DNA from 3 places in the Shewanella sp. SG41-3 genome. Region 1 is predicted to be linked to each of the others. Evidence: predicted binding sites of a transcription regulator. Region 1 holds the regulator's gene; each other region holds the start of a gene.
What was found. Region 1 encodes MetJ, which represses methionine synthesis genes. Its sites were predicted from a motif close to TAGACGTCTAGACGTCTA; they were not measured.
Positions count from the first base shown of each region.

Region 2: the regulator MetJ is predicted to act here: its motif matches at 1,070-1,087, upstream of metK (methionine adenosyltransferase).
Region 3: the regulator MetJ is predicted to act here: its motif matches at 830-847, upstream of msrA (peptide-methionine (S)-S-oxide reductase MsrA).

Region 1 covers NZ_JACJFJ010000003.1:300,817-303,099, reverse strand. The annotation lists gene H5164_RS07375 (sulfite exporter TauE/SafE family protein) at 1-569, opposite strand, end outside; gene metJ (met regulon transcriptional regulator MetJ) at 764-1,078, opposite strand; gene metB (cystathionine gamma-synthase) at 1,286-2,283, shown strand, end outside.
Region 2 covers NZ_JACJFJ010000003.1:39,286-41,568, reverse strand. The annotation lists gene metK (methionine adenosyltransferase) at 1-1,039, opposite strand, end outside; gene tkt (transketolase) at 1,580-2,283, shown strand, end outside.
Region 3 covers NZ_JACJFJ010000005.1:400,141-402,423, reverse strand. The annotation lists gene H5164_RS12585 (hypothetical protein) at 1-199, shown strand, start outside; gene msrA (peptide-methionine (S)-S-oxide reductase MsrA) at 328-807, opposite strand; gene astE (succinylglutamate desuccinylase) at 1,028-2,056, shown strand; gene H5164_RS12570 (thiamine pyrophosphate-dependent dehydrogenase E1 component subunit alpha) at 2,213-2,283, shown strand, end outside.

The DNA.
Region 1 (2,283 bases):
TTTACTTCAACTAAGCCGACAACGGCTAAAATAGCCAATGCGATTAATGAGCTAAAGACAAAAAAGGCTGATAGCGCCGCCCTAAATTGACTGGCATCTTGACCGGCAAGTAAAATGGCCATTGGTGGGCCGCCGATCGCAGCGATATTGCCAAATATGCCCGAAAATACCCCAGCGATAAATAAACTGATGCGATTGATTGGTGCGGTAAAGCGAAAGACGCTTAGGATAACGGCAATAAACACGATTGCTGCAATCACCAAGCCTAGTATGGCTTGTGGTGCAAACAGTAATAACCCTGCACCTAAAAATCCTCCTGGAACACGTCCCAGTAAGGCATATTGTAATCCATTAAACTGCAGGTGGCCGCGCTCTCTAAACAAGGTCATTGCAGAGATTGCAAAACCCATGGCAATAATAGGAACAGGAACTAATTGAGGATTAACAATATACAGTAGTGGGCTTGCTACAACGGCTAACCCAAAGCCAATTAAGCTTTGGGTTAGCGCGCCAAAAAATACAATAATTGATGCCAGTATCAAAGTGGTTGGATCGATAAATGACATCATAATTTCTCTTTAAAATATTACTGCTTATAGCAATCCACATTGAAATTGGATCTATTTTAGGCGTACAGCAACTTTGCCTTTAAAAGACTGCCTCGAATACCACGCTAATCATTTTCGCTAAAAGAGCAAACTTCAATAAGGATTGGTATCAATGGGCAGTTTTAAAGTCGGTGAGGGATTCATTAACCTGTAGGTTATTCGAGCTCTTCCCATTCGATACCCATATCATCCATTAACTTTTTCGCTTCACTTGGAATGCTATCAGGCTGATCTTTTGATAAATCACCGTCATAAGGTAATGGTTGACCTGTGTACGCGTGCAAAAATGCTTCGCATAGCAGTTCACTGTTAGTTGCATGGCGCAGATTATTTATCTGGCGACGCGTCCGCTCATCTGTCAGTACTTTTAATACTTTTAAAGGGATAGAAACCGTAATTTTTTTTACTTGTTCATTTTTTTTGCCGTGTTCGGCATATGGGCTGATATATTCGCCATTCCATTCAGTCATTAACTTACCCTTAACGATAAATACGCTGCAGATTTTAAACCGTTACAATCTCTAGTCAAATTATTGCTACTATTTAATCCCGATGCAAATAGATTTCTCGATGTTTAGACGTCTAAACGGCTATTTTGGTTGACTCGGGGAGAACTCTTCGGTAAATTTGGACGTCTAGACATCTATTGTGTGTTTGTGACTTTTTAGGAATCAATTATGACTCAGTATCAAAGTGCCACTTTGGCCGTTCGCCAGGGTATAGAAACAGACACACAACATGGTGCTATTGTGCCGCCGATTTATTTATCGACCAATTATTCATTTGATGGCCACACTAATCCTCGCGAGTTTGACTACAGCCGTTCAGGTAATCCGACGCGTTGTATATTAGGTGAGGCGATTGCAAAACTTGAGCAAGGTGTAACTGGTGTGGTGACATGTACCGGCATGGCGGCCATTACCTTAGTGACCAGTTTGTTGGGCCCAGATGATTTATTGGTTGTGCCGCACGATTGTTATGGTGGCAGTTACCGTTTATTTACTAACCTGGCCAAAAAAGGTCAATTTAAGTTATTGGTTGTTGATCAAACTGATGCGCAAGCGCTGGGCAACGCGATAGCGCAAAATCCCAAAATGGTCTGGTTAGAAACGCCATCAAATCCATTACTGCGGGTAGTCGATATTAATGCGATCAGTATCGCTTGCCATGAGGTTGGCGCGTTAGTGGCGGTTGATAACACTTTTTTGTCGCCAATATTACAACAACCTTTATTGTTGGGGGCCGATATCGTTATTCACTCAACCACCAAATACATTAATGGTCACAGTGATGTGGTCGGTGGCGCTGTGGTGGCTAAAGATGCTGAAGTGGGTGAATTATTACATTGGTGGTCAAACACCCTTGGATTAACCGGTTCTGCTTTTGATAGCTATTTAACCTTACGTGGCTTAAGAACGCTGGCAGTCCGCATTCGTGAGCATCAACGTAATGCGCAAAAAATTGTAGAATTACTCAATGCCAGTGATGTGGTTGCCAAGGTGTATTATCCAGGTCTAAAAGACCATCCGGGTCACGAAATTGCCGCAAAACAACAACAAGGTTTTGGCGCTATGTTAAGTTTTGAATTAACCGGTGGTGAAGCTGAAGTGGTGGCCTTTTTACAGGCATTATCTTTGTTTAGTATTGCTGAAAGTTTAGGCGGAGTGGAAAGTTT
Region 2 (2,283 bases), 260 kb from region 1:
AATCTAGCATTGCGGTTAAACCATAAGGACGTAGCTCAAAGTGTTGACGGATCAATTTGATCAACACTTCTTCAGACACTTTACCAGTACCGAATGTTTCGATACTAATAGATGTTGGCTCTGCAACACCAATAGCATAAGACACTTGTAGCTCACAGCGATCAGCAAGACCTGCAGCAACAATATTCTTAGCCACATAACGTGCAGCATAAGCTGCGCTACGGTCTACTTTCGATGGGTCTTTACCAGAGAATGCACCGCCACCATGGCGCGCCATTCCGCCGTAAGTATCAACGATAATCTTACGTCCTGTTAAACCACAATCACCAACAGGTCCACCAATAACAAAGCGACCAGTAGGGTTGATAAAGTATTTAGTGTCTTTGTTTAACCATTGTGCAGGTAATACAGGCTTGATGATGGTTTCCATTACGGCTTCAATCAAATCTGCTTGTGTTACGTCTTCACGATGTTGAGTTGACAATACAATCGCATCGATACCGATGATTTTGCCATCGTCATATGCAAAGGTTACTTGGCTTTTTGCATCTGGACGCAACCAAGGTAAAGTGCCGTCTTTACGCACTTCTGACTGACGCTTAACTAGCTTATGAGCGTAAGTGATAGGTGCAGGCATTAATACGTCGGTTTCATTGCTGGCATAGCCAAACATTAAGCCCTGATCGCCAGCGCCTTGTTCAGCAGGATCTGAGCGGTCAACGCCTTGATTGATGTCTGGTGACTGTTTGCCAATGGCATTAAGTACCGCACATGAATCAGCATCAAAACCCATATCTGAATTGGTGTAACCGATTTCGCGGACGGTTTTACGGGTAATTTCTTCAATGTCTACCCAAGCAGAAGTGGTGACTTCACCGCCCACTAATACCATACCGGTTTTAACATACGTTTCGCACGCAACACGAGCCTTTGGATCTTGCTCAAGTATTGCGTCTAATACCGCATCAGAAATCTGATCGGCGATTTTATCAGGATGACCTTCTGAGACCGACTCAGAGGTAAACAAGTGCTTTGCCATAATAGGAAAATCTCGTTGGTTGCATTTGAATATACGTCTAGACGTCTATTTTAGTCGAAATCTAATTTGATAACACCCCTTAATACGAATTTAAGCAGATAATTGTGCAGTAGTGCATGAATATTTTTTACTCTCTATGCGTGTGTTTAGCTAATGGGTTAATTAAATTTCTGATTTAATTGAGTTTTAATCGTTTTTATTGGTCTGCTTTAAACACTTTGGTGCCATTAATTGAACAATATTAAGGATGATTATGAGGTATTAAGTGTTGAGACAAGTTGACGTTTTACTTACACAGCGCTGTTTTCTAAGCTGACTGTCAATAAATAATTACTCAGTACGTAAATGTTCATTACGGGGCTTTTGGCATGTTATCTACCCAATAAACATCAGCGGCAAGACGACCTTAATAGGTAAAAGTGAGCTTATTACTGACTAAAAATGTAATGAGAGAAATTTTAATTTGCGTCACATCGCCTTGTAGGGGAAAATATGGCTTCACAATTGCCCGCTAGACCTTACAAACAAGCAGGAGAGAGCATGTCATCTCGTAAAGTACTCGCTAACGCTATTCGCGCCTTAAGTATGGATGCGGTTCAAAAAGCCAATTCTGGTCATCCAGGTGCCCCAATGGGTATGGCTGATATCGCCGAAGTGCTATGGAATGATTTTCTAAAGCACAATCCAACTAATCCTAACTGGGTCGATCGCGATCGTTTTGTTCTGTCAAACGGTCATGGCTCTATGCTTATCTACTCTTTATTGCATTTATCAGGCTATGAGTTGCCGATTGAAGAGTTAAAGCAATTCCGTCAATTACATTCAAAAACACCTGGTCATCCTGAGTATGGTTATACTCCAGGTGTTGAAACCACCACCGGTCCTTTAGGCGCAGGTTTGAGCAATGCTGTTGGTATGGCGATTGCCGAAAAAACCTTAGCGGCTCAGTTTAACCGTCCAGGTCACGATATTGTTGATCATTTTACCTACTGTTTCTTAGGTGATGGCTGTTTAATGGAAGGTATTTCTCACGAAGCCAGTTCATTAGCCGGCACATTAGGCCTAGGTAAGTTAGTGGCATTTTGGGATGACAACGGTATTTCTATCGATGGTCATGTTGAAGGTTGGTTCACTGATGATACGCCTAAGCGCTTTGAAGCTTATGGCTGGCATGTTATTGCTGATGTTGATGGTCATAATCCTGATGCCATCCGTGCAGCAATTGAACAAGCTAAATCTGTCAC
Region 3 (2,283 bases), on a different contig from region 1:
TGGTGCACGAATGGTTGCTTACGCTGGGGTTATTGCTTGGCCCAACCTCAAACGTCATGCTTCTCTTGTTAATATTGAAGCGACAAAGCGCTTTAGTCGAAGCAAAGACAAAAAACTTGCGTGGTTCTACATTATTTCTTCGGTAAGTATTTTTACTCTTGGATTATTTATTTACTATTTATATATCCATAAGAGTTAATAGTGTGTGTTTGTTTCATTGTTGAAATAAGGACATCCCTCTTATTTCAACAATGTGTCGTAAACTCAAAAATATCAGTGATTTTGGTTGATCACGTAATAAGAAAAGTATTATTTATCTCAATCCAATTAGTAAACCAAATGACAAGTTGGTAGGTTATTTTTTTCTAAATAATTCTGGTGATATTCCTCGGCTATGTGGAATGTTTGTATCGGTACAATTTCAGTCACAATATGACGCTGTCCCCATTTACCGCTGCGTGCTAATGCCAGCTTTGAGGTTTCAGCTTGGGCTTTTTGCTCTTTATCGTGAAAAAATATCGTACTGCGATATTGAGTGCCAATGTCGCCACCCTGCATGTTTAACATGGTCGGGTTATGGTTTTTCCAAAACACATCCAGTAGGTCGTTAAAACTGACCACTTCAGGATCAAATTCAACTTGGACAACTTCAGCATGGCCAGTGGAACCCGTCTTCACTTCTTTATAAGTTGTTGCAGTGTCTTTGCCACCCATGTAGCCACACGTTGCGTTACTGACGCCGTTAATTTCACGGAAAAAATATTCAACACCCCAAAAACAGCCTGCACCAAATGTTGCTAACGCCATGACATACCCTTAAAACATATTATAGAAGTCTAGATGGCTGTAATTGTGTTGAATATTGTGATGTTTTGCAAGCAAACTTTTATTAATAAATAAAACTAACATATGCCTGCAATAAAATAGTCTTTGGCTATGATAGAATCTGCCGTAATAGGCATCTTAGTTAACAGCCGTTTACGTCAAGTTTAACTACGCCATATAATAATGAGACAAGGAGTTGATAGTGTTATCTGACCTGATGATAAACCACGATTTTTTAGCCTATACCTTAGCAAATCCGACTCGACTACCAGCAGCGTATGACTTTATGTTAGCCCAACATACTCGGGTTGATGTATTAGATACTGGGGTGATTGTATTTACGCCAACAACTGCCACTAAAGACATAGTGTTGTCATGTGCCGTGCACGGTAATGAAACTGCGCCAATTGAAATATGCAATCAACTGATTAAAGATTTGCTGACTCAACGTATAGTGGCCAAGCAGCGTGTAATGTTTTTAATCGGTAATCCCGCTGCGATCATTAATAAAACCCGTTTTATTTATGAAAACATGAATCGCCTATTTAGCGGTGCGCATTCAAAGGGCGAGGGTTTAACTCACCCAGAGCGCCATCGAGCTAAAGCGTTAGAGCAATACGTGGCTGACTTTTTCAATGCCAATAGCGACAATCAACGCATTCATTACGACTTACATACTGCAATCCGTGCTTCAAAGCATGAAAAGTTTGCCATTTACCCATACCGTCCAGGTCGTGCTTTTAGCGGCGAGCAAATTATGTTTTTGGCGGCATGTGGTGTTGATACCATGTTATTCCATCATGAACCGACAACTACGTTTAGCTATTACTCCTCAGAGCAATTTCAAGCAGATGCATTTACCGTTGAATTAGGAAAAGTGATGCCATTTGGTCAAAACGACATGAGTCGTTTTGCGCAAACTCATACTATGCTTGAAAAACTGGTTACTGAGCCTCAGTTAGCGCCTGTTGAGTTTGACGCAAGTAAGGTCAACTTGTATAAGGTGTCTAGGTCGATTAATAAACATTTCGATGACTTTGAATTTAGCTTTGCTGGTGATGCAGAAAACTTCAGTGCTTTTAGTCAGGGGGCTGTGTTAGCGACAGAAGGTGGTAAAGCGATCACCGTCGAACAGCCACAAGAGGCCATTGTATTTCCGAATGCAAATGTACCCATTGGGCAGCGTACAGTGCTATGTTTAGTACCTGCACCGAACGAGTCAATCTTATAGTCGTAAAGCAATATATACATGTCAATCGTGAGTAAAATACGTTTACAGTGAGAGTAAGTATTGATAGGTAGTTTACGTTAACGTAATGTCTACTCGCATAGTATAAATAGAGCCATGTTTATGTTGAACATGGCTTAACAATAACAAGAGCATAATATGAGCAACGCACCACTGACCAATGAAACAGTGCACCGTGTCAGCTTCTTAGACAAAGCGTCATTGCACAT